3 regions of the Rhizobium sp. TAL182 genome follow, and region 2 is predicted to be linked to each of the others. Evidence: riboswitches for the same ligand, from Rfam matches in the RefSeq annotation. Region 2 holds a riboswitch; each other region holds the start of a gene.
The links. Region 2 has a riboswitch for thiamine pyrophosphate ahead of thiM (hydroxyethylthiazole kinase). Riboswitches for the same ligand answer to the same signal wherever they lie in the genome.
Positions count from the first base shown of each region.

Region 1: another riboswitch for thiamine pyrophosphate. It lies ahead of Tal182_RS20895 (ABC transporter permease); the one in region 2 lies ahead of thiM (hydroxyethylthiazole kinase).
Region 3: another riboswitch for thiamine pyrophosphate. It lies ahead of thiC (phosphomethylpyrimidine synthase ThiC); the one in region 2 lies ahead of thiM (hydroxyethylthiazole kinase).

Region 1 is NZ_CP021024.1:4,193,304-4,203,483, forward strand. It holds gene fdhD (formate dehydrogenase accessory sulfurtransferase FdhD) at 1-718, opposite strand, end outside; gene fdhF (formate dehydrogenase subunit alpha) at 792-3,671, opposite strand; gene Tal182_RS20865 (NADH-quinone oxidoreductase subunit NuoF) at 3,738-5,294, opposite strand; gene Tal182_RS20870 (formate dehydrogenase subunit gamma) at 5,291-5,770, opposite strand; gene Tal182_RS20875 (LysR family transcriptional regulator) at 5,906-6,799, opposite strand; gene Tal182_RS20880 (metalloregulator ArsR/SmtB family transcription factor) at 6,877-7,218, opposite strand; gene Tal182_RS20885 (SDR family oxidoreductase) at 7,322-8,092, opposite strand; gene soxR (redox-sensitive transcriptional activator SoxR) at 8,216-8,686, opposite strand; TPP riboswitch at 9,019-9,132, shown strand; gene Tal182_RS20895 (ABC transporter permease) at 9,293-10,099, shown strand; gene Tal182_RS20900 (ABC transporter ATP-binding protein) at 10,096-10,180, shown strand, end outside.
Region 2 is NZ_CP021028.1:374,412-384,591, forward strand. It holds gene Tal182_RS28410 (aldolase/citrate lyase family protein) at 1-505, shown strand, start outside; gene Tal182_RS28415 (hypothetical protein) at 512-1,189, opposite strand; gene Tal182_RS28420 (ATP-binding cassette domain-containing protein) at 1,259-2,158, opposite strand; partial or broken gene Tal182_RS32580 (ABC transporter ATP-binding protein) at 2,155-2,388, opposite strand; partial or broken gene Tal182_RS32585 (glycoside hydrolase family 3 protein) at 2,386-2,601, opposite strand; gene Tal182_RS28430 (GNAT family N-acetyltransferase) at 2,626-3,105, opposite strand; gene thiD (bifunctional hydroxymethylpyrimidine kinase/phosphomethylpyrimidine kinase) at 3,320-4,153, opposite strand; gene thiE (thiamine phosphate synthase) at 4,150-4,785, opposite strand; gene thiM (hydroxyethylthiazole kinase) at 4,782-5,582, opposite strand; TPP riboswitch at 5,624-5,720, opposite strand; gene Tal182_RS28450 (DUF1349 domain-containing protein) at 5,816-6,400, opposite strand; gene Tal182_RS28455 (ABC transporter substrate-binding protein) at 6,629-8,155, shown strand; gene Tal182_RS28460 (ABC transporter permease) at 8,239-9,180, shown strand; gene Tal182_RS28465 (ABC transporter permease) at 9,180-10,049, shown strand; gene Tal182_RS28470 (RidA family protein) at 10,099-10,180, shown strand, end outside.
Region 3 is NZ_CP021025.1:79,644-89,823, forward strand. It holds gene Tal182_RS22595 (FAD-binding and (Fe-S)-binding domain-containing protein) at 1-2,584, opposite strand, end outside; gene Tal182_RS22600 (thiamine phosphate synthase) at 2,904-3,524, opposite strand; gene Tal182_RS22605 (thiazole synthase) at 3,521-4,294, opposite strand; gene thiS (sulfur carrier protein ThiS) at 4,296-4,493, opposite strand; gene thiO (glycine oxidase ThiO) at 4,490-5,473, opposite strand; gene thiC (phosphomethylpyrimidine synthase ThiC) at 5,476-7,308, opposite strand; TPP riboswitch at 7,403-7,534, opposite strand; gene Tal182_RS22625 (acyltransferase) at 7,640-8,701, opposite strand; gene Tal182_RS22630 (DNA repair exonuclease) at 9,200-10,180, shown strand, end outside.

The DNA.
Region 1 (10,180 bases), on a different replicon from region 2:
CCGTGCGGATAGCAAGGGCCGTCGGCGCTGAAATGGCGATGAGCGCGGGGCTGCCGAGGATCGCCGCCTTCTGCACCATCTCGACCGACAGCCGGCTGGTGACGACGACCGCGCCGTTTCCGCCGCTTTCGCCGGCGCGGATGACGGCGCCGCAGAGTTTGTCCAGAGCGTTATGGCGGCCGACATCTTCGCGAACCGCAATCAGCCCGCTGCCGGGAAGGTAGAATCCAGCGCCATGTACGGCCCGCGTCTCCCGATGCAGCGGCTGCGCCTCGTTCAGAAGCGAAACAGCCCGAACGATATCCGCATGAGACAGCGCCAACGGCGATGTCGAGACATCGGGCACCGGCCGCACCGCCTGTTCGATCGATTCGATGCCGCAGAGCCCACAGCCGACCGGTCCGGCCATGCTGCGGCGGCGCGCCCGCAGCCGATCGGCGACATCGTCGGCAAGGCTGACCTGCACGTCGATGCCCTGCCCGCCCGCGACGATCTCGATGGCGGATATCTCCGCCGGCCTGGCGATAATCCCTTCGGTCAGGCTGAAACCGACCGCGAAATCCTCAAGATCCGCGGGTGTCGCCATCATTACTGAATGCGAACTGCCGCCATAGGAAAAGGCGATCGGCACTTCCTCAGGCACGATGCGCGAACCGCTGTGCATGACGCCGTTGCGGCGGGCGGTTTCGGGAGCACGGGCGGTGGTGGGGAAAGTCATCGCAGACGCCTCCTCTTCTCCTCGAGGGGAGAAGGAAGGATCTCGCCGAAAACGCCAAATCGCCCCGGCATTGTCACTCCGCCGCTTCGAGCTTGCCGGCGATGCGGCGCGATTGCCGTGCCTGCTCGTCATATTCGAGCTGCCAGTCGCTCGGCCCGTTCGACGGCGAGACCTGCACCGCCGTCACCTTATATTCCGGGCAGTTGGTCGCCCAGTCGGAGAAATCGGTGGTGATGACGTTCGCCTGCGTATTGGGATGATGGAAGGTCGTATAGACGACGCCCGGCGCAACACGATCGGTGATCAACGCTCGGAGCGTCGTGTCGCCGGAGCGGCTCATGAGCTTCACCCAGTCGCCGTCACGCACACCGCGCTGTTCGGCGTCGTGCGGATGAATCTCCAGCCGGTCTTCCGCGTGCCAGACGACATTCTCGGTCCGCCGCGTCTGCGCTCCGACATTATACTGGCTGAGGATGCGGCCGGTGGTGAGCAGCAGCGGGAAGCGCGGGCCGGTGCGCTCGTCGGTCGCCACATATTCGGTGCGGATGAACTTGCCCTTGCCGCGGACGAAACCGTTGACATGCATGATCGGCGAACCGAGCGGGTTCTTCTCGTTGCAGGGCCACTGCACCGAACCCATCTTTTCGAGGTAATCGTAGGAAACAAGCGCGAAACTCGGCGTCGTCGCGGCAATCTCGTCCATGATCTCCGACGGATGGGCATAATTCCAGTCGAGCCCCATGGTCTGGGCAAGTTTCTGCGTCACCTCCCAGTCACCATAGCCATTGCGTGGCGTCATCAACTTGCGCACACGGTTGATGCGCCGCTCGGCATTGGTGAATGTGCCGTCCTTCTCGAGGAAGGTCGAGCCCGGCAGGAAGACATGGGCGTAGTTGGCGGTTTCGTTGAGGAACAGGTCCTGCACGACGACGCATTCCATCGCCGCAAGCCCGGCCGCGACATGTTTCGTATCCGGATCGGATTGCAGGATGTCCTCGCCCTGGACGTAAAGCCCTTTGAACGAGCCGTCGACCGCCGCATCGAGCATATTCGGAATGCGAAGGCCCGGCTCGTCGCTAAGCTTCACGCCCCAGAGCTTTTCGAAGATATCACGCGTCGCATCGTCGGAAATATGCCGGTAGCCGGGCAGCTCGTGCGGGAAGGAACCCATGTCGCAGGAGCCCTGCACATTGTTCTGGCCGCGCAGCGGATTTACGCCGACGCCGGGACGGCCGATATTGCCGGTCGCCATTGCCAGATTGGCGATCGCGATGACCGTGGTCGAACCCTGGCTGTGTTCGGTAACGCCGAGACCGTAATAGATCGCGCCGTTGCCGCCCTTGGCATAGAGCCTCGCCGCGCCGCGCAGATCCGCCGCCGGCACGCCGGTGAAGATCTCGGTCTGTTCGGGGCTGTGCGCCGGTTCGGCGACGAAGGCAGCCCAGTCCTCGAATTCCGACCAGTCGCAACGCTCGCGGATGAAGGTCTCGTCATAGAGCCCTTCGGTGACGATCACATGCGCCAGCGCCGTCATCACCGCGACATTGGTGCCCGGCTTCAGCGGCAGGTGGTAGGAAGCCTCGACATGGGGTGACCGGACGATATCGGTGCGGCGCGGATCGATGACGATGAGCTTCGCCCCCTGGCGCAGTCGCTTCTTCAGCCGCGAGCCGAACACCGGATGACCGTCCGTCGGGTTGGCGCCGATGATGACAACGACATCGGATTGTTCGACGCTGTCGAAATTCTGCGTTCCGGCCGAGGTCCCAAATGTCTGGCCGAGACCGTAGCCGGTCGGCGAATGGCAGACGCGGGCGCAGGTATCGACATTGTTGTTGCCGAAACCGGCGCGGACCAGCTTCTGCACCAGATAGGTTTCCTCATTGGTGCAGCGCGAGGAGGTGATGCCGCCGATCGCGTCGCGGCCATATTGATATTGGATGCGGCGGAACTCCGACGCCACATGGGCGAAGGCCTCGTCCCAGCTCACCTCCCGCCAGGGATCACTGACCTTTTCGCGGATCATCGGGTTGAGGATGCGGTCCTTGTGAGTGGAATAACCGTAGGCGAAGCGGCCCTTGACGCAGGAATGGCCGCGATTGGCCTGTCCCTCCTTCCACGGCACCATGCGCACCAGTTCCTCGCCGCGCATCTCCGCCTTGAAGGAGCAGCCGACGCCGCAATAGGCGCAGGTGGTGACGGCCGAATGCTCCGGCTGGCCGATCTCGATCACCGATTTCTCCGTCAGCGTCGCCGTCGGACAGGCCTGGACACAGGCGCCGCAGGAAACGCATTCGGAATCCATGAAATTCTCATGCATGCCGGGTGACACGCGGGAGCCGAAACCGCGCCCCTCGATCGTCAGCGCAAAAGTGCCCTGCACTTCCTCGCAGGCGCGCACGCAAAGCGAACAGACGATGCATTTGGAGGGATCATAGGTGAAATAGGGATTGGACTCGTCCTTCGGCATCCATTTCAGATTGATGTCGCCGTTGCTGCGCGCCTTGACGTGATTGTCGCCCTCATAGCCGTAGCGCACGTCACGCAGGCCGACAGCGCCTGCCATGTCCTGCAACTGGCAATCGCCATTGGCAGCACAGGTGAGACAGTCGAGCGGATGATCGGAAATGTAGAGCTCCATCACGCCGCGGCGGATATCCTTCAATCGTCCCGTCTGCGTGTGCACCACCATGTTTGCCGCCACCGGCGTCGTGCAGGAGGCCGGCGTGCCAGGGCGGCCCTCGATCTCGACGAGACAGAGCCGGCAAGAGCCGAAGGCATCAACCATGTCGGTGGCGCAGAGCTTCGGCACCTCGATGCCGGCTTCCATTGAGGCGCGCATGATGGAGGTGCCTTCCGGCACGCTGATCTGTTGCCCATCAATGGTGAGCGTCACCATGGTTTCGGATTTCGAAGCGGGAGTGCCGTAGTCGATTTCATGGATGAGAGACATGGTCGGCCTCCTGTAGGGAAATGGGATTGCGCAGGTCACGGCATGCGGCTGCAGCTTGGAAGATCATCACTCGGCAGCCTCCACGACCGGTGCCGGCACAAAATCTTCCGGGAAATGCGTCATGGCGCTCATCACGGGATAGGGCGTGAAGCCGCCAAGCGCGCAGAGCGACCCGAATTTCATGGTATTGCAGAGATCGCCAAGCAATATTCGGTTCTCCTCCGGCTCGATGCCGCGAGCGATCTTGTCAACCGTCTCGACGCCGCGCGTCGAACCGATGCGGCAGGGCGTGCACTTGCCGCAGCTTTCGACAGCACAGAATTCCATGGCGAAACGCGCCTGCTTCAGCATGTCGGCCGTGTCGTCGAAGACGACAATGCCGGCGTGGCCGATGAGTCCGTCCTTGGCGGCAAAGGATTCGTAGTCGAAAGGCGTATCGAACAGCGCCCGCGGGAAATAGGCGCCGAGTGGTCCGCCGACCTGCACGGCCTTGACCGGCCGGCCGGTCCTCGTGCCGCCACCGATCCTGTCGACGATCTCGCCGAGCGAAAGACCGAAGGCTGTTTCGTAGAGACCGCCATATCTGACATTGCCGGCGATCTGCAGCGGAATGGTGCCGCGCGAGCGGCCCATGCCGAAATCGCGGTAGAAGGCGGCGCCCTTTTCCATGATGACAGGCACCGAAGCCAGTGAGATCACATTGTTGATGACGGTCGGACAGTCGAACAGACCCTTATGCGCCGGCAGCGGCGGCTTGGCGCGCACGATGCCGCGCTTGCCTTCGAGACTGTTCAAGAGAGCCGTTTCTTCACCGCAGACATAGGCGCCGGCGCCGGTACGCACCTCAATATCGAACGCGCGGCCCGAGCCAAGCACCGACGGGCCGAGGATCCCGGCCTGCCGCGCGATGCCGACGGCCTCGCTCATCGCAGCGATTGCATGCGGATATTCCGAACGGGTGTAGACGAAGCCCTTCGTGGCGCCGGTCGCAAGTCCTGATATTGCCATGCCTTCGATCAGCACGAAGGGATCGCCCTCCATGATCATCCGGTCAGCAAAGGTGCCGCTGTCCCCCTCATCGGCGTTGCAGACGATATATTTGCGTTCGCCGCTAGCATCGAGAACGGTCTTCCACTTGATGCCCGTGGGAAAGCCGGCACCGCCGCGACCGCGCAGGCCGGAATCGGTGACTTCCTTGACGATTTCAGCGGGCGCCATCGCCACGGCGCGGCGAAGGCCGGCAAGGCCGCCATGCGCCTCGTAATCCGAAAGCGAGAGCGGATCGATGACGCCGCAGCGGGCGAAGGTCAAGCGGGTCTGTTCCTTCAAGAACGGGAGGTCTTCAACCTCCCCGAGACAGAGGGGATGATCGCCGCCGTTGACGATCCCGGCGTCGAAAAGACCGGACACATCCTTTGCCTTCACCGGTCCGTAGCCGATGCGCTTGCCGGCAAGCTCGACCTCGACCAGCGGCTCCAGCCAGAACATTCCGCGCGAGCCGTTGCGCACGATCTCGGCATCGAGGCCGCGGGCGACGATCTCCTGGGCAATCGCCTTTGCCACCTTTTCGGCCCCGAGCGCCAGCGCAGCGGCATCGCGCGGAACATATATCTTGACTGTCATCGGCGCGCCTCCGCAACGAGTTCCGCCGCCATCTGATCGTCGAGCCGGCCATACACCTCGCCGTCGAGCATTGCCGACGGCGCGCAGGCGCAGAGCCCGAGGCAGTAGACTGCCTCCAGCGTCACGCTGCCGTCGAGCGTCGTCTGGTGAAAATCGATGCCGAGCAGCGCCTTGATGCGCTCAGCCAGCGCGTCGCCACCCATCGACTGACAGGCCTCGGCGCGACAGAGCTTCAGCACATGCCGCCCGGCGGGGTGGTCGCGATAATCGTGATAAAAGGTCATCACGCCATGCACCTCGGCGCGCGAAAGGTTCAGTTCCTCCGCGATCACGGGCAGGGCTTGCTGCGGCACATAGCCGAATTCCTGCTGAACTTGATGAAGAATGGGAAGCAGCGGCCCTTCAAGGGAGCGAAGGTCGGCGACAATGGAACGCGTGCGCGCTGCGATATCGCCTTCGGCGATATGAATGGTCATGAGGCAGCCCTCCCAGCCGCTTGCTCGTTGCGGAATGGCGCTCTCCACCGGCATGAGGCCATCCCCTCATGCAGCATCTCAGGGAAGCCGGCGACGATCAATAAAGCTATCTCGTGGATTGATAGGTTTTCTCTATCAGAGCTCTTCATCCCGCACGAGCACGCGCGCTTCATGCAGCAAGGCCGAAACGAGCGGCGTGAAGGGTTCGCGATAGGGCGCGACGAGGCCGACCAGATGGTGGGCCTCCGGTTCAACGATCGGAATCATGCGGATTTCTATTGGGAATCCAAATGATTTCGCGACGTTGCGCGGCATGATGCTTGCCCAGCGCCCAGTTCTGACATGCGAGAACAGCACGATCATCGAGTTGGATTCGAGAGTTGGATGTACGGTCGCGCCCGCTTCCGTCAGGTGCCGGTTGATGATGCGTCGGTTCTGCATGTCGGCGGTCAATAGACAAAGCCGAAGATCGCCGACCTCCTTCCAGGTCACGTTGTCGCGATCGGACAGCGGGCTGCCCGCAGCCGTGATCAGGTGATAGCGCTCGGCGTAGAGGGGAACACTGGTGACACGTCCGAGCGGCTCATTTTCAAGATAGGTGATACCGGCATCGATCTCGAGATTTTCGAGCATGCTCAGCACCTGCAGCGAGTTCCGCGAGACGATCGAGAAGGTCACTCCCGGATGTCGTTCCTGAAAGGGCGTGGTGATGCGCGAAAGCATGGCGAGCGCGGTCGGAATGGCAGCGAGGCGGATGTGGCCGGAAAGACCGCGGCGGGCGGCGCGCATCTCTTCCCGCATGGTGCGAGCATCGCCGACGATGCGCCGCGCCCATTCAAGCACCCGCTGCCCCTCCGGCGTCAGCCCCTGAAACCGCGAGCCGCGCTGCACCAGCATGACGCCAAGCTGGTCTTCAAGCTGCCGGATGGCGGCCGAAAGTGTCGGCTGGGAAATCCCGCACTCCTCCGCGGCGCGGCCGAAATGCTTTTCGTTGGCAAGGGCGATGAAAAATTCCAGCTTGTCGATCATCCGGTCTCCCGATCCGGCGCGAAATCATCCGGATCAGCCTATCTTCGACGCAGCAACCGTGCTCCGCAAGGGCGGTACTAATTGTTTTCAGCAGCCGGAAAAAGATCGAACAACGATTCAAGGAAGGCAAGCACGCTTGTATTGCCGATACGGTAATAGACCAGCCTACCCTGACGGCGCGTATTGACGAGGCCTTCAAGCCTTAAACGTGCGAGCTGCTGCGAGACCATTGCCTGCTGAATGCCGAGGATGTTTTCGATTTCACCGACCGTCCGCTCCTCACTCGCGAGTATGCAAAGAATCAGAAGTCGGGTCTGGTGCGCCAGTGCCTTCAGCAGATCGCTCGCCTCACGAGCGTTTCCAGCGAGTTTGTGCAGTTCCTGACCGGACATTCCCGGCTCGGGCTTGGGCAATGGCATTCGACATCTCGGAAGGGAAGCGAAAAGGCAGATCAGCACAATAGCATATTCGCACACGCGAATTTGCCAAAAGTGATGAAATGTCAAAAAAGGTCTAACCAAATCAGCAGATAAGCTGGCCGCCATTGATCTCGATGACCTGGCCGGTAATGTATCCGGAGAGGGAGGGTGCCGCCAGGAACAGATAGGCCGGAGCGCAGTCCTCCGCCGTGCCCAGCCGCTGCAAGGGAATAGACTTTCTCGTCTGCTCCAGCTTTTCGCGGGAGGAATAGCGCTCATGGAAATCCGTCTCGATCGTTCCGGGCGAGACACAATTGACGCGGATGCTATCCGGCGCGAGCTCGCGGGCAAGCGCCTTGGAATAGGTGGAAACGAAAGCTTTCGAAGCGGAATAGATCGAAGAACCGGGACTGCCGCCGGTCAGCGCGGAAATTGAAACGGTGTTGACGATGGCAGCGCCTTCCGCCGCCTTTAATGCCGGCAGCAGCGCACGCGTCAGCGCCACCACCGACGTCTGGTTCAAACGCACGATCGCCTCATAATCTGCGTCGGTCAGTGTGGCAGCCGGAAAACGGCCGAGCATGGTGCCGGCGTTATTGACGAGCACATGCACCTTGTCGAAAAAGGCAAGCGCATTTTCGGCAAATTGCGCAGCGCCGCCAGCGGCGGTGAAATCGGCGTGCAGCAGCAGCGCCCGTCTTTCGGATTCAGCCGTCAGCAGAAAATCCGGCAGCTCGCGCCCCGGTTTGCGTCCGGTATGGACGATCACCTTCGCGCGGCAGTCCAGGAACTGCCGGGCCACTTCGAGGCCGATGCCCCGCCCGGCGCCGGTCACGATGACATTGCGATTCTCGAATAGTCTCGGATGGAACACGAAGCCGTCCTCCTCGCGGACAAAGCCGCCTGTTGCGCCATTCGCCCTTAACATATGAGCGCGCCGGCCGAAAGAAAGGCGGCATCATCTTTCCGCGAGAGGCTAGCGCTCTTCCTCGAAAGCTCACACTTCGTTTTCGCTCTCCAGCAGCCGCGGGCCCGGCCCTTCCTCGCCGAGCCGATCGAAGGGATTGCGCAACGGACAGCTTTCGATCGACAGGCAGCCGCAGCCGATGCAGCCGGTCAGACGGTCTCGCAGCAGGCTCAGCTGTCTGATTCGCGTGTCGAGCTCATCCTTCCAGCGCGCCGACAGCGTCTGCCAGTCGGCAACCGTCGGCGTGCGTCCCTGCGGCAGGGAGGCAAATGCCGTCTGGATTTCCGAAAGCGGAATGCCGACACGTTGCGCCACCTTGATGATGCCGAGCCGGCGAAGCACATCGCGTCCGTAGCGCCGCTGGTTGCCGCGCGTGCGGATACTCGAGATCAGCCCCTTGACCTCATAGAAATGCAGCGCCGAGACGGCAAGACCGCTGCGTTGCGCCACTTCACCGACCGTCAGAAGCCTGCCGAGCGGCGTTGCAGAAATCCTATTCATCGCCTATTGACCTCAATATTAGTTGAGGTTTTATAACCCCTGCTCCCCCGCCCGTAAAGCGCGAGGCGCAGGAAGGAGCGGCAGTGAGATCATCCGGTCGATAAAAGCTGGAACGAGGGCATCGGCGCTCGTCCGCCCCCGTATCGATCGCTCCAGCCGATATAGCCCCCGAGAGGCGAGCGCTCGGGTTCCGTTCCCGGCAGGTACGGAACCTCGGAAACACCCGGACAGGACCTCTGTCCGGGTGTTTTTTCTTTTGCGCCCCATCCCGACCGGCCGGACTGCTTTGCAATTTTGCGGTTGCGGCAAGAAAACCCCGATGATAGTTTTCGCCGAAATAACAGGGGAGCTCCGTGTCGCCGGGGCTGAGATGCGAGGCGCAAGCTTCCGGACCCTTCTAAGCTGATCTGGGTAATGCCAGCGGAGCGAGGTCCAAATGCATTCCGGCGCGCAAGTGTCACTCTACCCGACGTCCGGCCATTCCGCCGGCATCCCTATCGATGCCGTCAAGGCAATCGCCCCGAATTGCGGCAGGCTGCGCATCGAGACCGATGCCCTCGACAGGTTTGCGCCAACGGCCCGACGAAAGCCTGAAATCGAGCGCCGATGACATCGCCACGCCCATCGGATTCGCGTCTTGCGACGCTCTGTCTCGCCGTGTACCGGGCAATGCCCGCCTTGCTCGCAGGCTTTGCCTTTCTGGCGGCATGGGAACTCTATGTCGATCTTTCCGGCATCAAACCGTCCATTCTGCCGGCGCCTTCGCGTATCCTTGTCCAGGGCTGGCTGAACCGAGAGGGGCTGATATCAAACACCTGGCCGACGCTCGGCGCCACACTCGGCGGTTTCGCTCTGTCGCTCGCCTTCGCCTTCGCCTCTTCGATCCTGATGGATTTCATGCCCTTCATGCGCCGGGCACTGCTGCCGATCTTCATTGCCAGTCAGACTTTGCCGCTGGTGGCGATTGCACCCCTCGTCGTTCTCTGGTTCGGTTTCGGCCTTTTGCCGAAGATATTGCTGGTGGCCCTCGTCACCTTTTTCCCGCTGCTCGTTGCCCTGCTTCAGGGTTATGAGGCAACCGACCGCGATATTGCCGAATTGCTGAACTCGATGAAGGCGAGCCGCTGGCGCATTTTCCGCCTGGCGCGCCTTCCCTCCTCTTTGCCCTTTTTCTTCGCGGGTCTCAGGATCTCGATCACCTATGCCGTCGTCGGCGCGATCTTTGCCGAATATGCCGGCGCTGCAAGCGGCCTCGGCATCTATATCCTCAACGCCAAGAACAATTTCCGTCCCGATCTCGTGCTCGCCGCCGTGATCATCAGCGCTCTCTTGACGCTCTGCCTCTTCGCGCTGACGCTGGTTATCCAGCGTTTCGTCATGCCCTGGCAGCCATCCCAGGAGCGGCGCCGATGACCGGTCAGATGCTTGAGCTGCGCAACATCTCGAAATCCTTCGACGGCATGAAGGTTCTGAGCGACATTTCACTCACCGTCG
Region 2 (10,180 bases):
ACCGATGATCAATTCGGCCGAGGACGCGCGCGCTCTGGTCAGGACCACAAAATATCCGCCCCTCGGCGAGCGCAGCTGGGGACCGTCATTGGCGCTGAACCATACCGGTCTGTCGGCCGACGTCTATCTCAAGAACGCCAACGAACTCACCCTCGCCATCGCCATGGTCGAAACCCGCGCCGCTCTCGACGCGATCGACGGCATTCTCGGCGTGACCGGCATCGACGGCATTTTCGTCGGCCCCGCCGACCTTTCGATTGCGCTGTCGAACGGCGACCAGGTGGCGCCGAACGCCGCCGAGATCGACAGCGCCATGCAGCATGCCGTCGCGCGCTGCCGCGCCCACGGAAAGTTCGCCTGTGCCTATGCCGGTGACGGCGAGCGGGCCGGCGAGCTGCTGAAATTCGGCTTCGATCTGGTCATCGCCGGTGCGGAGACCGTGCAACTGCGCGCCGGCGCCCGCCGGGCCATCAACGCCGCCCGCAGGATTGCTTCCGGCAGCTGATCTTCGTCAGCGGGTCGGTTTAACCGCAAGCCAGATGACGTGGCGGACGCCGCGTTTGCGACCGGCGCGGGTATTGACGACATCGACGGCAAAGCCGCTGTCCTTGAGGCGCCGTGTGAAATCCGGATCGGGGCCGGACGACCAGACGGCGAGCACGCCGCCGGGGCGAAGCGCCTCGCGCGCGGCGCGCAGGCCGGCGAAATCATAGAGCCGGTCGTTGGATTTGCGGGTCAGCCCGTCCGGTCCATTGTCGACATCGAGCAGGATCGCGTCATAGGCGCTCTTGCCGGCGCGGATTGCCTCGCCGACATCGCCCTGATGGATGCCGACGCGGGGATCGTCGAGACAGCCCTTGAACACTTCGGCCATCGGCCCGCGCGCCCAGGCGACGACGGCCGGCACCAGTTCGGCGACGGTGACGCCGGCATCATCGGGAAGGACGGCAAGAGCGGCGCGCAGGGTGAAACCCATGCCGAGGCCGCCGATCAGGATCCTCTGCTTCGGATGCGCCTTGATCCGCTCCCAGGAAAGCGTGGCGAGCGCTTCTTCCGAGCCGCTGAGGCGGCTGTTCATCAGCTCGTTGGCGCCGAGCATGATCGAGAACTCGCTGCCGCGCTGCTTCAGGCGCAACTCGCCGCCTTCGCCGGGGATGGTCGCGGAATCGAGTTGGACCCAGGGCAGCATGATGGTTTCGCCTCACAAGAAAGAGCCGTCCCCTAGCACAGGCAGAGAGGCGAAACCAGCAAACCGGCGTCAGACCATTCGCATGAAATGCTCCGGCTCCGCTTCGACGATATCGTCCCGCGGCGCGGCCGACCGTCGGCGGATATCGTCGACCTCATCGGGCCTCAGACGTGCCTTCGGATCCTCGAAACGGACGTCGGGATCCGGCACAGCCGAGAGCAGCAGCCTGGTATAGGGATGCAGCGGATTGTCGATCACCCGAGCGGTGCTGCCCCATTCGACGATCTGGCCGGCATACATCACGGCGATGTCCTCGGCGACATAACGGGCGGTGGCGATATCATGAGTGATGTAGAGCAGGCCGAGATTCATCTCCTGCTTCATCTCGTTCAACAGGTTGAGCACCCCGAGGCGGACCGAAACATCGAGCATCGAGGTCGGCTCGTCGGCGACGATCACCTCCGGTTTGACGGCAAGGGCGCGGGCGATGTTGACGCGCTGGCGCTGGCCGCCGGAGAGTTCATGCGGATATTTCGGCGCGACGAGGTCGGGATCGAGCCTGACGCGTTGCAGCAGTTCGCGGATGGTCACGTCGATTTCGTGCCCCGCAATCTCCGGGCGATGCAGCTTCAGCGGGCGCCTCAGATGGTGGGCGATGGTGTGGGCGGGGTTCAGCGAGGCGAAGGGATCCTGAAAGATCATCTGCACCGAGCGGCGGTAACGGGCGATTTCAGCGGAATTCGCCGTCTCGACCGGCCAGCCCTTGTAGAGAATGCGGCCCGATGTCGGCAGGTATTCGCGCATCGCCATACGGGCGCAGGTGGTCTTGCCGCTGCCGGATTCGCCGACCAGCGCCAGCGCTCGGCCAGCGTGCAGCGAAAAGGAGATCGAGCGGGCGGCATGAACGGCGGACGCGCCATGACCGAAGGTCTTCGTCACCGTGTCGAGTGCGAGAATGGCATCAGTCACAGCAGCACGCCTCCATGCAGCGAGGGGAAGGAGGCCCAGAGCTTCTTCGTATAATTGTGCCGCGGCGTCCGGTAGATCGCTTCGGCGGTATTTTGCTCCACCAGCCTGCCGGACAGCATGATGCCGATGCGGTCGCAGAACTGCACCATCAGGCCGAGATCATGGGTGATGAACAGCACGGAGAAGCCGAAGCGACGGCGCAATTCGTTGATGCGCTGCAGGATCTCGCGCCCGCCCTCCTGGTCGGTGAAGACGGGGGCGTCGTCGCGGCCGACGGCTTCGCGAAAGCGCTCGATCAGCCGTTTCGTCTGCTCCGGCTCGCGCTGATTGCGCCGGCCGACGAAGAGGCCGAGCGGATTGGTCTCACGAAACAACGCAAATTCGTCATCCGAAAGTATGGGATTGGGAAGGCCGACAAAAAGGGCGAGCGGGGTCGAGGACAAGTCTAGTGCTCCGGTATCAGATGGTCATCTCGGCATGCTTCTCAGCATGCCTTCGTAAATGCCCCTGTCGGGGGCGGGGATGGTGATGGCGCCTGCGGTTCGGCCGTAAAAATCGACGGGGCCGGCATCGCCGATAAAGGCATAGGCATGGCCGAGCGTCTTCATCGTCTGAAGGCAGGCGGAAAATAAAGCGAGGCCGACGCCCTTGCCGCGCACTTGCGGGTCAACGCCGGTCGGCCCGAAGAAGCCGCGCGCCGTCGTGTCGTAGCAGGCAAAGCCGAGCAGCTCACGGTCTTCGATGGCGATCAGGCAGGCGACGGGCTGGCGGGAGAAAGCGACCGAGACCTCGCTTGCCCAGTTCTCGCTGAACCGTTCGCGAACCCAGGTGACGACAAGATGCAGTTCCGGGGGGAGGGCCGGGCGGATGGAGGCGCCGACATGATCGGCTCTCTGTTTCAGCTCGGCGAGCTGCGTGGAGTAAAGGCTCACAAGCAGGTCCGGCACCCGACATTCCTCCTATTATTCCGTTGTTACGGAACATATACCCCTCTTATGTCATAGACTTGGCCATCTCGCCGGGCTTGTCAACAGGGTTTTTCAATCTGAGCCAGTGATTCAGCCGCCCTGGCTGCGCTCTCAACGCAGGGTCGCTGGTACAGGCGAAAACGGCCCGGGGAGACCGGGCCGTTCGATAGGAGATGTTCTTCGATTTGAGCGCCTATGCGCCGTCTTTCCAGAGCGCATGAAAATGCTGCACCGGACCGTGGCCGGAGCCCACGCTGAGGCTGCCGGCGGCGGCGACCGCGCCGGCAAGATAATCCTTGGCGGTGGTGACCGCCTGCCGCGCCGAAGCGCCCTTGGCAAGCTCGGCCGCCAGCGCGCTGGAGAGTGTGCAGCCGGTGCCGTGGGTGTTCTTCGTCGGCACCCGCTGGGCTTCGAACCAATGCAGCCCGTCGGCGGCGGCGAGCACGTCGGGGCTGTCGTCGCTGTCGAGATGACCGCCTTTGACCAGCACGGCGGCCGGGCCGAGGGCGCGCAGCCGTTCGGCCTGCGCTGCCATCTCTACCCGGTTCGTCGCGACCGGCTGGTGCAGCAGCGCGGCGGCCTCCGGCAGGTTCGGGGTCAGCATCGTGGCGAGCGGCAGCAGCCGCAGCGTCAGCACGTCGACCGCTTCGGGCGCGAGCAGGGCGGCACCGCCTTTGGCAATCATCACCGGATCGAGGACGACGGGAATGCTGCGTCCTTTGGCGGTTGCTGCGGCCAGAGCTGCGGAAAGGGCGGCGGCGACGGCTTCGGCGATGCCGGCATTGGCAATCATGCCGATCTTGACGGCATCGACGCGCACATCGGCAAAGACGGCATCGATCTGGTCGGCAACGAATTGCGGCGGCACCAGATGCACGCCGGTGACCCCTTGGGTGTTCTGCGCCGTCAGCGCGGTCAGCACCGCCATGCCGTAGACGCCGCGGGCCGAAAAAGCCTTGAGGTCGGCCTGGATGCCGGCGCCGCCTGATGGGTCGGAGCCGGCAATGGAGAGGACGTTGCGGATCATGCCGGGACCTTTCGGATTTCTGCGGCGATGCGGCGTGTGGCGGCTTCCGGGTCCGGCGTGCCGCAGACGGCGGAGACGACGGCAAGCCCCTTGGCGCCGGCGGCAAACACGTCGGCCACATGCTCCGCTGTCAACCCGCCGATGGCGACGGACGGCACCGGCGAGACCTGCACCAGCCTGGCAAGACCGTCAAAGCCGATCGGCTGCTTGTGGTCGGCCTTGGTCGGCGTCGCAAAGACCGGGCCGACGCCGGTATAATCGACGAGATCGCGATCGACGGCAGCCGCGAGCGCTTCGGTCTCGACCGAGAGGCCGAGGATCATGTCGGGGCCGATCATCCCCCGCGCGGTGCGCGCATCCATGTCTTCCTGGCCGATATGCAGGCCATCGGCGCCGATGGCGATCGCCGCCTCGACGGCGTCGTTGACGATGAGGTGGGCGCCGGTGCCGCCGAGCGCCTGTTTCAAGGCGCGGCCGGTCTCGATCATGCGTGCTATCCCCGCCTGTTTGTCGCGCAGCTGCACCATCGTCGCGCCGCCGGCAACGGCAAGGCGGGCGGTCTCGACCATGCCGATCCGGGCGCAGAGATCCGGATCGAGGACGAGGTAGAGCGAAAGGTCGAAAGCCTTCATGCGATCGATACCCTGGCTCTCGCATCCAGCGCTTCGCCGTCGAGCGCGGCCAGCGCATCGAGGAAGCGCCAGGCGAAGGAGCCGGGGCCGGCCGCCCCGAGCGCGGCATCTTCGCCGGCGACGGCAAAGGTTGCGAGCGCTGCGACGGTGGCGCCGAACAGATCCTCGGGCGCGGTGGCGGCGAAAGCTCCGACCAGGCAGGTGAGCGAGCAGCCGAGTGCGGTGACCTGCGGCATCAGCACTGATCCGCCCTTGATGCGCACCGCCCTCGCGCCATCGGTCACGAAATCGACGGCGCCGGTGACGGCGACGATTGCCTGCTGCCGCTCCGCGAGCCGACTGGCCGAATCCTCCGCCTGCTCGACCGGATCGCGGCTGTCGACGCCCTGGCCGCGGCTCTCCCCGCCGGCAAGCGCGATGATCTCGGAGGCATTGCCGCGGATGATCGTGGGCTTCAGCACCAGCAGATCGGCGACCGCTTGGCGGCGAAAGCCCGTCGCATAATGCGCCACCGGATCGAGCACCCAGGGTTTGCCGGCTGCGGCCGCGGCCTTCGCCGCCGCCTGCATGCCGTCGAGCCATTGGGTCGACAGCGTGCCGATGTTGACGGTCAGCGCGCTCGCGATGCCGGCGAATTCGCCGGCTTCCTCAGCCGCATGCACCATGGCGGGCGAAGCGCCGGATGCCAGCAGGACATTGGCCGCGATGTTCATGGCGACATAATTGGTGATGCAGTGGACGAGCGGCGGCTTTTCGCGCATCGCCTCCAGCATGGCTGAGGTGGTCTTGCTCTGCATAGCGCCCCTTTCAGGCGGGGCAGGCGCGGGGCGGCGTCTACGGCGATCCCCGAGCGACTCCCTCCGCCGGCATTATCCGGTTCAGGTTCGAAGGGTTCTTCTCAGCCCGTCTGTCGACGAACGCCCCTGTCTCTCATCGCGCTCTTTTTCGCAGAGAACCACGCGGCTGTCATCCCGAAAATGACGTTTCGCCTGCCTTCCGACAAAGCTGGTTGAAGGGATCACAGCGTTCCTCAACTTAAATCATGCAGATCCGTCGTAATCGCTGCCCCGATCGAAAACTCCGAAAACTGCACTGTCAATCCGCTGCGTTCCGGCGTGCAGGCGGTCGGCCCGACCTCGTATCTGTCGGCAATCGGGAGGGGCGCTAACCGCAGCAGCGGCCAGCGGCTGCCGTCGCTGGAGGCCTGAATGCGTAGCGCGCCGGCTGCGACGGTAACGCGGATGTGGAAATCCTCAAGTTCCTTGAAGGGCTGCGAAACGGACCAGTCGGACTTGCCGTCGGTGACGACGGTGCTGAGGAAGGCTTCGCCGTCGGTGAATTCGACGCCCGTCTTGACCCAGCGTTTTTCGTCGAGGCGCACCATCAGGCCGGCCTGGTCGTAGAGGGTGCGGAACTCGCCTTGCACGCGGATCTGGGCGGTGAAGCTATCGGCGGTGGGGAAGGCGAGGAAGTGGCCGCTGTCGCGGGTGAAGCCGTAATAGGTCTCCCGCCAGAAATCGGTCTTCTCGCCTGTCGTCAGCGTCAGACCGGTTGCGTCGGCGTGCCAGCTTGTCGGTTCGTTCAGCCATTTTCCGTTGTTGAAATCGATGTCCATTCCATCCTCGCTTTATTGAAGCCGCGGGCGCTGCCGATTCTTAGCGCCCCCATAATGCGCGAGCTTCGCGAAGGCGGCCAGCCGCACCCGCGGTTCGGCGGTGTTGGCCGTCGCGACCCTCGTCTCACGACATAATCCGTGGGCTTCCGCTTGACACGATTACTTCATCTCTTATTCTGTTACAAAAAGATGAATTACATAATTGTGGAACTTAACGGGAGCCCTCATATGAAAACGCTTGTCGCATTCCTGCTCGGCACCGCGCTCGTCGCTCTGCCTTCGACCCTGTTTGCCCAGGAAAAGGGCGGCGTCATCAATGTCGCGACGATCGGCGAGCCGCCGACGCTCGATCCGATGTCGTCGACGGCCGATCTCGTCGGCATCGTCACCCAGCATATTTTCGAAACGCTCTACACCTTCGACAAGAGCTGGAACGTCACGCCGCTTCTGGCCGAAAGCCTGCCCGAGATTAGCGCCGACGGCAAAACCTATACGATCAAGCTCCGGACCGGCATCAAGTTCCACGACAATAGCGATATGACCTCGGATGATGTCGTCGCCTCGCTGAACCGCTGGATGAAGATCGCCTCGCGCGGCAAGCAGGTGGCCGGATTCATCGACAAGATCGCTGCCGCCGATCCCGCGACCGTGACCATCACGCTGAAGCAACCCTATGCGCCGCTGACCTCGCTGCTCGCCTTCAACAATTCGGCGGCGATCATCATCCCGTCGGAAAAGCAGGACGAACCGATGAAGGAGTTCATCGGCACCGGCCCCTATATGCTGAAGGAGCGCAAGGCCGATCAATATATCCAGCTCGTTCGCTTCGACGGATACAAGTCGCGCGAAGGCGACAGCAATGGTTATGGCGGCGCCCGCCATCAATATCTCGACGAAATCCGCTTCGTGCCGGTGCCGGATCCGAACACCCGCGTCGAGGCCGCCGTTTCCGGCCAGTATGATTATGTCGATTCGATCCCGGTCGAATCCTACGACAAGCTGAAGGGCTCGACGGCCTCGCAGCCGGTCATGCTGAAGCCCTTCGGCTATCCTGTTTTCGTCTTCAACACGAAGGAAGGTGTCGCCGGGAATGTCGAGGTTCGCAAGGCGATCCGCCAGGCGCTCAGCATGGAAGACATGCTGGCCGCCGCTTTCGGCAGCAAGGATTTTTATGCACTCGACGGCGCCATCTACCCCAAGAGCTTTGCCTGGTCGACGGATGCCGGCGTCGAGGGCGCCTATAATGTCGCCGATCCGGAAGGGGCGGCGGCTGCCGCCAAGAAAGCGGGTTACAATGGCGAGCCGGTCCGCATCCTGACCAGCCGCCAATACGAGTTCCATTACAAGATGGCGCAGGTCGCCGCCGAATATCTGAAGCTTGCCGGCTTCACCGTCGATATGCAGGTGGTGGACTGGGCGACGCTGACGCAGCGCCGCACCGATCCGAAGCTCTGGGATATCTACATCACCCACAGCCCCTTCCTGCCGGAGCCGGCCTTGATCGGCTCGCTCTCGACCAGCTCGCCCGGCTGGTGGGACACGCCGGCCCGCAAGGCCGCCGTCGATGCCTTCACCGCTGAAGTCGATCCGAAGAAGCGGGTGGCGCTCTGGGCCAATGTCCAGAAGGCCATTTATACGGACGCGCCCTTCATGAAGATCGGCGATTTCAACGCCGTCTCGGCGAAATCGGTCAAGCTCGACGGCGTCGACCCGGCCCCGTGGCCGTATTTCTGGAATGCTTCGATCAAGAAGTAACCATCACCGCCGGCGCCGGCCCTTTGCGGCCGGCGCCGGTCTTCCTTTCTGCCGTATCCGCAAAGGCTTGAAGGCCAGCATTCATGATCCGCTACATCCTCCAGCGCCTGTTAGGCATGGTCGTCGTGATGTTCCTCGTCGTCACGATCGTCTTCGTCATCGTGCGCGTGACGCCGGGAGACCCGGCCGCCGTCATGCTCGGGCCGGATGCGACGCCGCAGGATATTGCCGATCTCAGAAGCAGGCTCGGGCTCGATCAGTCGCTCGGCCTGCAATATGTCTATTATATCTGCCAGCTGCTGCGGGGCGATCTCGGCCAGTCGATCTTCCTCAACATGCCTGTGACGTCGGCGCTCTTCGACCGCGCCGAGCCGACCTTCTTCCTGACGCTGTTTTCGCTTGCCATCGCTAGCGTCATCGCGCTGCCGATCGGCATCTACGCCGCCTATCGGCGCGGCTCCTTCGTCGACCAGGCGGCAACGACGCTCGCCATGTTTGCCGCCAGCATTCCAAGCTTCTGGCTCGGTCTGATCCTGATGCAGTTCTTCGCCGTCAGGCTCAACCTCTTCCCGGTGTCCGGTTATGCCGGGCCGGGTTCGACCTTCGCCGACCGGATGTATCATCTGACGCTGCCGGCCTTTGCGCTCGGCATCGTCTCCTCGGCGCTGATCCTGCGTTTCACTCGCGCCTCGATGCTCGACGTGCTCGGCGATGATTATATCCGCACGGCCCGCGCCAAGGGGCTGGTCGAGCGCAAGGTCATCCTCAAGCACGCGTTGAAGAATGCGCTGATCCCGATCCTGACGGTGCTCGGCCTGACGGCGGCGGTGCTGATATCGGGCGCTGTCGTCACCGAGACGGTCTTCGGCCTGCCGGGCGTCGGCAATCTCGTCGTCTCGGCGGTGCTACGGCGCGACTATCCCGTCATCCAAGGGGCGTTGCTCGTCATCGCCGCCCTCTATGTGTTGATCAATTTTGCGATCGACATGCTCTACCTGCTGGTCGATCCGAGGGTGCGCTACTGATGGCCGATATCGCAATCAAACCCGCCGAGGCCGAAGGCAGTAAATTCGTCCGCCGCCTGATGAAGCGCAGGACAGTGGCCTTCGGCCTGCTGATCATGACGGTCTTCGTGCTGCTGGCGGTCTTCGCGCCTGTGGTCGCGCCCTATTCGCCGTCGAAGCTTTCGATCGTCAATCGGCTGAAGCCGCCGAGCGGCACGTTCTTCTTCGGCACCGACGAGTTCGGCCGCGACGTCTTCTCGCGCACGATTTTCGCCGGCCGCCTGTCGCTGCTGGTCGGTGCCGCGGTCGTCGCCCTGTCGGCCGCTATCGGCGTCACGCTTGGCCTGCTCGCCGGCTTCTTCCAGAAGCTCGATACGCCGATCGCCCGGCTGATTGATGCGATGATGGCCTTTCCCGATATTCTGCTGGCGATCGCCCTCGTCGCCGCTCTCGGCCCGTCGCTGACGACCGTCATCATCGCGCTGTCGATCGTCTATGCGCCGCGTCTTGCCCGTATCGTCCGCGCCTCGACTCTTGTCATTCGCGAGCTGCCCTATGTCGAGGCGGCGAGGGCGCTCGGCATTTCCACTTTCCACATCATGACGCGGCACGTGCTGCGCAATCTGCTGTCGCCGATCCTGGTGCAGGCCACCTTCCTCTTTGCCAGTGCGATGCTTGCCGAAGCCGGTCTCTCTTTCCTCGGCCTCGGCGTCAGCCCGGAAATCCCGACCTGGGGAACGATGATCGCCGCCGGCCGGCAATATATCGGCCAGGCCGACTGGATGACGCTTTTCCCCGGCGTGGCGATCGTCCTCTCGGTGCTGTCGCTGCAGATGGTCGGCGATGGCCTGAGGGACATGCTCGACCCGAGACTGCGCAAGGACCTTTAATCCGTCGACCAGCGGCCGGCCAATCCAAATCCGCCAATCGAAAATTCGCATGACAGGAGTTCGCGTGAATCAGTTTCCAACCGCCGCCGGCAAGGTCGAGAATTCGCCTTACCAACGGTTAGCCGCCCTCG
Region 3 (10,180 bases), on a different replicon from region 2:
TGCGATAGGCGAGGGTCATGGATGGGTCCAGCCCGACAAGCGGCACGCCGATTGTCGCCAAACGATTCAGGGAGCGCAAGGTCGCGACGGCCGCCTTTTCGAAACGGTCGAGGTAGCCGTGGACATGCAGCGCTTTTCCGTTGGTGAGCGGCGGCGCGATGAACGGCGACAGCCCGAGCTTGCGGGCGACCTCGACGGCGGCGACGACCACTTTGGGATCGAAATGCGCAGTGAAGGCGTCGGGAATGAAGACGACGGTGCGGCCGCGCGCCTCGGGAGACATCTTCATGATCTGCTCCGCGTCGGCGGTCGGAACCCCGAGGCCAGCCAGCGGTGACGCCGGCGGCATCTTCGGCAGCGCGGTCAAGCCGACGAGCTTCATCGCCGCGCGGCCGGCAGCCGTTCCGGCAAGGAGATTGTAGAGAGGACGGATCCGCGCCATCAGCGGCAGAGTGGCCTCAATGCCGGCCACCAGCGGATCTTTCAGCGGCCTGAGGTAGCGGCCGTAATAGAGGTTCAGGAACTTCGAGCGGAACGCGGGGACGCTCACCTTGACAGGACATTGACCAGCGCAGGCCTTGCAGGCGAGGCACGTATCCATAGCTGCCCGCACTTCGTGCGAAAAATCGGTCCGATTGGCCGGGTTCAGCGAGTTGAACGCCCGCCTGACAAGCCCGATCACCTTGTTCGAATTGCGGAGCCGAACCGCTTCCTCACGGGGATCGACACCCTGCTCGACGAGGAGCCGCAGCCATTCCCGCATCAGGGCGGCGCGCCCCTTCGGCGAGTAAACCCGGTTGCGGGTTGCCTTGTAGGACGGGCACATCGGGCTGGTCTCGTCGAAATCGAAACAGGCGCCGTTGCCGTTGCAATAGGCTGCATTGTCGAAGACCGCGCGGATCTCGTTGCCGATGATGCGGTCGACGCTTCCCCGCAAGGGAATCTCGTCGATCTTCATCAGCGCGCCATCGTCGGGCGTGGCGATCTTGCCCGGATTGAGGCGGTTCTCCGGATCGAACGTCTTCTTGATCTGCTGGAGGCTCGGATAGAGATCGCCGAAGAATTCCGGCACATATTCTGAACGCACACCCTTGCCGTGCTCGCCCCAGAGAACGCCGCCATGCTTGCGGGTGAGCGCCACCACCGCGTCGGTGATTTCCCGGATGAGCGGCACATGGTCGTCCCGCGTCAGGTCGAGGGCCGGCCGCACATGAAGCACGCCCGCATCCACATGCCCGAACATGCCGTAGGAGACGCCGGCCGCATCGAGGAGAGCGCGGAATTCTCGGATATAGGCGGCGAGATTGTCAGGAGGGACGGCGGTGTCCTCGACGAAAGCCACCGGGCGCACCGGGCCTTCGACATTGCCGAGAAGCCCGACGGCGCGCTTGCGCATCGCCCATATCGCCTCGACGTCCGCCTTCTCCCGGGCGATCGTAAGGCCGATATTGCGGACGACATCGGCGCGGGCCAGCGCCGACGTCACCGCCATGAGCTTCTGTTCCAACTCGACCGGGTCGTCGGCCAACACCTCGGCGATATTGATGCCGTTGGCCGGACCGCGCTGGTCATCCGGGAAAAACCGCGCGATGCCGCTCCACACGATGTCACCCTTGGCAAGGCCAAGCACCTTCTCGTCGATCGTTTCCACCGAGGCGACGTTCAGCGCGGTCAGCGACCTTGCGTCTTCGAGAGCGGTGTTGAAGTCGTCGTAGCGGATATTGACCAGCGCCGCATATTTGGGGATCGGCAGAAGGTTGAGCTCGATCTCGGCGATCATCGCCAGCGTGCCTTCCGAGCCGCAGATGATCGCATTGAGATCGAAGCGTCCGTCGTCGCGACGGATATGCGCAAGGTCGTAGCCCGTCATGTAGCGGTTGAGGCGCGGAAAGATTTCCTCGATGCGCGCGCGCTCGTCGCGCGCGATCCTGTCGACCGTCCGGTGGATTTCGCCGACGCGGTCGCCGCGTGACTTGATCTCGGCGAGAGACACGTCGTCGAGGGGACGCGACCACCAGTCCGTCGCATCGGTCAGGACCATCCTGAGGCCGAGCACATGGTTGCTCGTCTTGCCGTAGAGGCAGGAGCCCTGGCCGCAGGCATCGGTCGAGACCATGCCGCCGATCGTCGCCCGATTGGAGGTCGAAAGTTCCGGAGCGAAGAACAGGCCATGATCCTCAAGGGCGCGGTTGAGCTGGTCCTTGACGACGCCGGCTTCGACGCGGGCGACCCGCCGCACCGGATCGATCTCCAGAACCCGGTCCATATGCCGTGAGCAGTCGACGACGAGGCCGTCCGTCAGCGACTGGCCATTGGTGCCGGTGCCGCCGCCGCGCGCGACGACGCGCAGGCCGCGGAACGGGTCTTCGGAGAGGACCCGCATCAAGGCCTTCATGTCCTCGATATCCTTGGGAAAGAGGATCCCCGCCGGCTCGATCTGGTAGATCGAGTTATCCGTCGAAAGCACGGTGCGCGAGGCGGCGCTGGTCTCGATGTCGCCGGCAAAGCCTGCCTCGAGCAGTCGCTCGAAGAAGCCAGCTCCGGGAAGAAGTGAAGATTCTCTGGTCTTGATACGGGGGATCATTTTATCGCTGCCGAAAACGCCCGAGCTTATAAAACTTTTGAAGCAACTGAAATAGAGGTGCGCAGGTACCGCAGCCATTTTCGCCATGGCTGAATGCTGAACCGACAGGCTGGCAAGATTGAAAATTGCTCTTCTCTTGGAGGGAGTAGAACCTGAGACTCGCCATTCGACGTCTGGCTGTTGAACAGATCCGAACCGGCGTTCCCCCTCACAAGTGAACTACGCAATCGAAAAGTCGAATTTCCGGTGTAGTTGAGCATGTAACAATACCCTGCCCGGCAGCATCAAAGGTTTCCGCGCTGTCGGCAAGATCAACCCTTCATACCTCATTCGCGGGCCGCCACGGCGCGGTCGCGGCAAGCCACTGTCGCGTGCGGGCCTCGGGATCCGCGTTGCGGGTGATATCGGTGACCACAGCAGCACTATCGGCGCCTTTTTCCAGCACCAACTGCGCGCGTTCGGCGGTGATCCCGCCAATGGCGACGAGCGGTATCGCGCCGACGCGCCGCCGCCAGTCCGAAAGACGTTCAATGCCTTGCGGCGCCCATTTCATCTGTTTGAGAATCGTCGGCCAGACCGGTCCGAGTGCAACGTAATCCGGCTCGGCCGCCAGCGCCGTCTCCAGCTCCGATATGTCGTGCGTGGAAAGGCCGAGCTTCAGGCCGGCGCGGCGAATGGCAGCCAGATCGGCCGCGATCAGGTCTTCCTGCCCGAGATGAATGAAATCGCATCCCTCGTCGATCGCCAGCTTCCAGTAATCGTTGATGATCAATTGGCAGGCCGCTGCCGCGCAGGTGGCTTTCGCACGCCGGATCTCCTCGCGAAGCACGGAGTTCGGACAATCCTTGATGCGCAGCTGGACGAGTTTGACGCCGAGTGGCACGAGACGCTCGACCCATTCGGCGCTGTCGACGATGAGATAGAAGGGGTCTAGCCTCATGAGAAGACTGCCTTGCCGATGACGGGAGTGGATGGGACGGCCATGTCGCGCGGCTCCAACGGCACGGCGCCATGCGCAATGCGGCCGGCATCGATGGCAAGCGCGAAGGCCTCGGCCATGGCGGCGGGATCACCAGCGCCGGCAACGGCGGTGTTGAGAAGAACGGCATCATAGCCGTATTCCATGACAGCGGCGGCGTGAGACGGGCGGCCGATGCCGGCATCGACGATGAGCGGCACATCCGGAAAATGTGCTCGGAATGCCCGCAGCGCCATCGGGTTCACCGGTCCCATGGCGGAGCCGATCGGCGCGCACCACGGCATCAGAACGCGGCAGCCGGCATCCAGCAGTTTTTCGGCGACGACAAGATCGTCGGTCGTATAGGGGAAGACCTGAAAGCCTTCGCCCGACAGGATGCGAGCCGCCTCGACAAGTCCGAAGACATCGGGCTGCAGCGTATCCTGATGACCGATCACCTCAAGCTTGATCCAGTCGGTGCGGAAAACGTCGCGCGCCATCTTCGCTGTCAGCACCGCCTCCTGCACGCTGTGGCATCCGGCCGTATTCGGCAGCACGCGCACGCCAAGCTCGCGAATCAGCTCGAAGAAGGCGCCGCCCGCCTTGCCGCCGGCGGCCTCGCGCCGCAGCGAGACGGTGACGATCTCGGTTTTGGAGCGTCTCGCTGCCTCTGCAAGGACGGCGGGAGACGGATAGCGTGCGGTGCCAAGCAGCAGCCTTGAGCCGACTTCAACATCGTATAGTTTCAGCATCTTAGCCTCCTTGCATGGGTGAGAGAATTTCGATGCGGTCGCCTTCGCCGAGCCTGAAATCGGCGCGGTCCTCGCGGTGCACCAACTCGCCGTTGACCGCAGTTGCGATCCAGCCGCCTTCGTAGTCCAGAGTGAGAAGCAGGTCTGCCAGCGTCGCGGCGGCGACCTCCTGTTCCTCGCCATTGATGATGAAGGTCATGAGGGCCTCCTTTCCGGTTGTCCTTGGTCGGTGAGAAGACGCCGCGCCACCTCGCCGGCCATGGCCGGCGCAAGCAGAAAGCCGTGGCGGTAGAGGCCGTTGACATGGAGAGTGCGTCCCTCCTGTGTCACGCGCGGCAGATTGTCAGGATAAGCGGGCCGCACGCCTGCGCCGGTTTCCGTCACCCGTGCCTCGCCGAAGGCAGGATGCATCGCATAGGCGGCATTCAGCAACTCCATCAGCGAACGGGCGGTAATCGGGCCGCCATCGTCGCTTTCGATCATCGTCGCTCCGATCATGAAGCGGTTTTCGTCCCGCGGCACGATGTAGATCGGGTGGCGCGGATGCAGCAGGCGGACGGGGCGGGAGAGACTGAGCTCGCTTGTTTCGACGCAGAGCATCTCACCTCGAACGCCGCGCAATCCAGGCAGCCGGCCGATCTGTGCGGCACCGGTGCAGTCGACCACCCGGTCATGATCAACCTCCGCTTCGCCGACGACGCCCAACGTCAGTCGCATTCGGGCGTCCTCAAGTCCTGCGGCCAATGCCGCGAGCGCCTGCCGCGGATCGAGATGCGCTTCCTGCCGGAAGAACAGCGCCCTGCGGAAGCGGCCGGCGAGATCCGGTTCGAGGGCTGCGATTGCCGCCTCGTCCAGCCATTCCCATCCGCTTGTCCGGCGGGAAAAGCGCTCGAGTTCGCCGGTATCGCGCCCGCCCGCCACAACAAGCGTTCCCCGGCGATGGACATGGCCCGGCAGTGCCGCTTCCCACCAGTCCGCGGCAAGGCGACCGAGCGTCAGCACCGGCTCTTCTGCGCTTTCCCGCTCGCACCACGGCGCCAGCATGCCGCCGGCAAAGCCGGAGGCACCAGCGCCGACCTTGTCGGCCAGCTCCGCAAGAGTGACGCGGAAGCCGTGGCGATAGAGCTGCCAGGCCACGGTGAGGCCGGCAACGCCGGCCCCCTTGACGAGAACGCGCATGGTCATTCTCCGACGGGCGTTTTCGCGACCTCTGCGACCGGCATGTAGAGATCGCCGCCATCGCGGTACTTGGCCGCCATGGCTTCCAATCCCTCTTTCTGGGCTTCGGCGCGAATGTCGTGGGAAATTCGCATGGAGCAGAATTTCGGGCCGCACATCGAACAGAAATGCGCCACCTTGTGCGCCTCCTTCGGGAGGGTCTCGTCGTGGAAGGAACGCGCCGTATCCGGGTCGAGGGAGAGGTTGAACTGATCCTCCCAACGGAATTCGAAGCGCGCCCGCGACAGCGCGTCGTCGCGGATGCGGGCGGCCGGATGGCCCTTGGCAAGATCGGCGGCATGGGCGGCGATCTTGTAGGTGATGACGCCGGTCTTGACATCGCTGCGGTCGGGCAGCCCCAGATGCTCCTTCGGCGTGACGTAGCAGAGCATCGCCGTGCCGAACCAGCCGATCATCGCGGCGCCGATGCCGGAGGTGATGTGATCATAGCCCGGCGCGATGTCGGTCGTCAGTGGACCGAGCGTATAGAAGGGAGCCTCGCCGCAGACCTTGAGCTGCTTGTCCATATTCTCTTTGATCTTGTGCATCGGCACATGGCCGGGGCCTTCGATCATCACCTGGCAATCCCTGGCCCAGGCAATCTTCGTCAGTTCGCCGAGGGTTTCGAGCTCGGCAAATTGCGCTGCGTCATTGGCATCCGCGATCGACCCCGGCCGCAAACCGTCGCCGAGCGAGAAGGAGACGTCATAGGCACGGCAGATGTCGCAGATTTCCTCGAAATGCTCGTAGAGGAAACTCTCCTTGTGGTGATGCAAACACCACTTGGCCATGATCGAGCCGCCGCGTGAGACGATGCCGGTGACGCGATTGACAGTGAGCGGAATATAGGCCAGCCGCACGCCGGCATGGATGGTGAAATAGTCGACGCCCTGCTCGGCCTGCTCGATCAGCGTATCCCGATAGACTTCCCAGGTCAGATCTTCGGCAATGCCGTTGACCTTCTCGAGCGCCTGGTAAAGCGGCACGGTTCCAATCGGAACCGGCGAGTTGCGAATGATCCATTCGCGGATGTTGTGAATGTTGCGACCGGTGGAAAGGTCCATGACTGTGTCGGCGCCCCAGCGGATCGCCCAGACCATCTTTTCCACCTCTTCCGCCATCGACGAGGTGACGGCCGAATTGCCGATATTGGCGTTGATCTTCACTAGGAAATTCCGGCCGATGATCATCGGTTCGGATTCGGGGTGGTTGATATTGGCCGGGATGATCGCCCTGCCCTCGGCGACTTCCCGGCGCACGAATTCGGGCGTCACGAAATCCGGAACATGCGCGCCGAAGCTCGCGCCGTCGCGGGCGAGCGCCTCCTTCGCGGCCTGCCGGCCGAGGTTTTCGCGGATCGCGATAAATTCCATTTCCGGGGTGATAATGCCGGCACGCGCATAGGCGAGTTGGGTGACGGCGCGGCCGGCCTTTGCCTTTAGCGGCGTGTTGCGAATGGGAAATTCCGGCGTCAGCCGTTCGCCCGTGGCAAAACCATTGTCTTCAGGCTTCACCACCCGGCCTTCATAAGTTTCGACGTCGCCGCGCGCCCTGACCCAGGCCTCGCGCAAACGCGGCAGACCGGCGTCGATGGAAACCACATGGGCCGGATCGGTATAGGGGCCGGAGGAATCATAGACCGTGACCGGCGGCTCGCCGGAGGTCGGGTGAAGGCTGATTTCGCGCATCGGCACGCGCAGATCCGGATAGAGCGTTCCGGGTTTGACGATCTTGGTCGAGGCCGGAAGCGGGCCGGTGGTGACGACGGGAGTAAGCTGGGGTGCAACAATATTCATGGATGAGGCTCCAAGGTTTGACGTTTGGAGACCCAGTTCCAGTGTTGGAATGATGGAAAGACGCTTTGCGCGACAAAGCGAGATTCGCCCAACAGCCGCCGCGTCCGCACCGTCCCTACGCCAGTATGAACTGGATCAGGTTCAACGGGTCACTGCGCCACAACAGGCAAAGCCATATTGTTCAGCAGAATCTCAGCCCCTTGCCGGGACACCCCTGGTGAATGTTCGGCATCAAAGACCGGAGCGGCCTTCGTGTCAAGCCACGACCCGATGCGTTTCCATCGCCCAATCCCTAGCACGGGGGTTGCCGCCGTCGCAAAAAACGACGCCGTCAAGCTGGTCTGAGCAGCTTGCGGCCTAAATAGACGCGCACGGGTGTATCGAAGCGAGTGTACAAGAGATGCGCAACAGCTATGGCAGTCAGGAGTGCGAGGCCGGCGGTGATCGGCCGTGGGATCACCTCGCCGGTGGAGATTTGGAGCTGAGCGCCGAGTTGCATTATTGGCTGATGGACGATGTAGAGAGGATAAGATATCTGGCCAAGATATGCGGCGAATGGCCGTTTCTCATGGGAGGAAACCGCTACGGCCAGCACGAGCACGATCGGAAATATGATAGCGATGCAGACGAAGTCGAAGATGTCTCTGGCGACGGCAAAGGGGCAAAACAGAACCGCGATCAGGAGGAAAAGCGGGACCTGAGGCGGTACCGCCCTGATACGGTTGCTTATATCCCAGCGGAAGATCAGCACACCGGCAAGGAACGAAAAGCCGACCCTGACCAATCCCTCGAAGAACGTTCGCCAGCTGCCAAATCCGACCGGTCCGACGGTACCCTCGATCGAGACGACGGCGAAAAGCGCTGCGGCCAATAGGGCGAGAGCCGCTATCTCATGCCAAAGACGAATTCTCCGTCGGGCGACTGAGCCGTAGGCCACGCCTGCGACTATTTCAAAACAGATAGACCAGAGGGGGTTGTTGATCGCGAACGCCTCTTGTCCCACCAAAAGTCCGAGCGGCAAAAGAAGCAATGCGCCGAGTGCAAGAATCGAGACGTCAAGACCGGAAAGAATCGAGGCGTAGGTAAATTGCGCCGCGAGAACGCCTAAAGCGACACCGACCGCGATCATGGGATAAAGTCGTATTGTGCGTTTGAGGAGGAATGTCCTGTTTCGCAACATGCCCGACTTCAGCTTTGCGTCATATCCGTGTGCGAGAACGAAGCCACTGAGACAAAAGAAGAAATCCACCGCCAGATAGGCGTGAAAATGAAGGCCGAAGGCAAAAGCCTGGTTAGCATGTAGGAGAACCACTGACAGCGCCGCTATCCCCCGAAGCTCGTCCAGGAAGACAAAATGGTTCTTTACCTCGTTTTCCCAACTGGCCGGGCGCAAGGCGCCATTGGTATCAAGATCCGCGGTGCCACAGAATTCTGATCGGGTTAACTCGTCTGTGACAGCCAAGGGCTTTCACTCCCCTCATGTTTGCGTGCATTTTCCTGCCGGGAGTCAAAAACCGCTGCACATTCCGCGAAGATCGTCCGGCTCATTTTCTTCCGCAAGTTGCGACGATAGACATTCGGGTTGAAAATATTGCCACAGCGGAACCTAAAGTTTTATCGACAGGAAATTTGCCGCCGCGATACCGAAAGCAGCAATCATGAGCTTGCATTCGAAATACCTCATGCTGCGATTGCTGCCGTGCCTGCCCCGATCGAGCAGCATTGACTGTGGATGGGCCGGTTTCGCCGACCCATTTTACTCGCCAGGACGCCGCCGCCATGCTCTGAATGTTCGTGGCATATTCCGATGTTTTACTGCCGGGCGATAACGATCGTACGCTTATCTCCGGCGCCTGTTGGATCACTCTATCGCAACACCATTCTTGCATTCATGGCCTATCGTTTCGTCCACACCGCCGATCTCCACCTCGACTCTCCCCTGCGCTCTCTCGCGCTTCGCAACGCAGAGCTGGCCGACCTCGTGAGTGACGCCAGCCGGCAAGCGCTGGTCGCGATCGTCGATCTTTGCCTTGAAGAGCGGGTCGATGCGCTTGTCATCGCCGGTGATCTCTATGACGGCGAGCAGACGTCGATGAAGACGGCGCGCTTCCTGGCAGGCGAGCTCGAACGCCTGCACCGAGCGGGCATCTCAGTCTTCAAGATCCGGGGCAATCATGATGCGATGTCGAAGATCGCCAGGGAACTGGTGATGCCCGATACGGTGAAGATCTTCGGCGGCCATGCCGAGATCGTGGAGGCCACGAAGGGCAGCTTGTCGGTCGCGATCCACGGCCTGAGCTTTGCGAAACCGCAGGCCCCGGACCCGTTGCTGCCGAAATTCAAGCCGCCGGTAGCGGATGCCGTCAACATCGGCATCATGCATACGAGCCTGGCCGGATCGGCCGGACATGATGTCTATGCGCCCTGCAGCGTGCTCGACCTGCATACCTCGGGTTTCGATTACTGGGCGCTCGGGCATCTCCACCAGCGCAGCCATTATCCCGGCACGGCGACGGTCATCATGCCCGGCATGCCGCAGGGCCGCGACATCAATGAAGCGGGGGTCAAGACCGTGTCGCTGGTGACCGTGGCGGACAACCGGACCGTGACGGTCGAGGAGCGGCGCACCAGCATCGCGCAGTTCGAGCGCGTCAATGTCGACCTCACGGATGTCGATGATTGGCGTGAGGCGGCCACAGTGGTCGAGACGGCGCTGATGGCGCAGCGCGACCGCACGGCTTCGCCGCATCTTGTCGCACGCCTCAGGCTTTCCGGCCGCACGCCGCTCTCCTGGCAGCTGCGGCGCGATGTTGACCTCATGCAGGCGGAAGCCGAGCGGCGCAGCGACGTGATCGGCCGCACCTGGATCGAG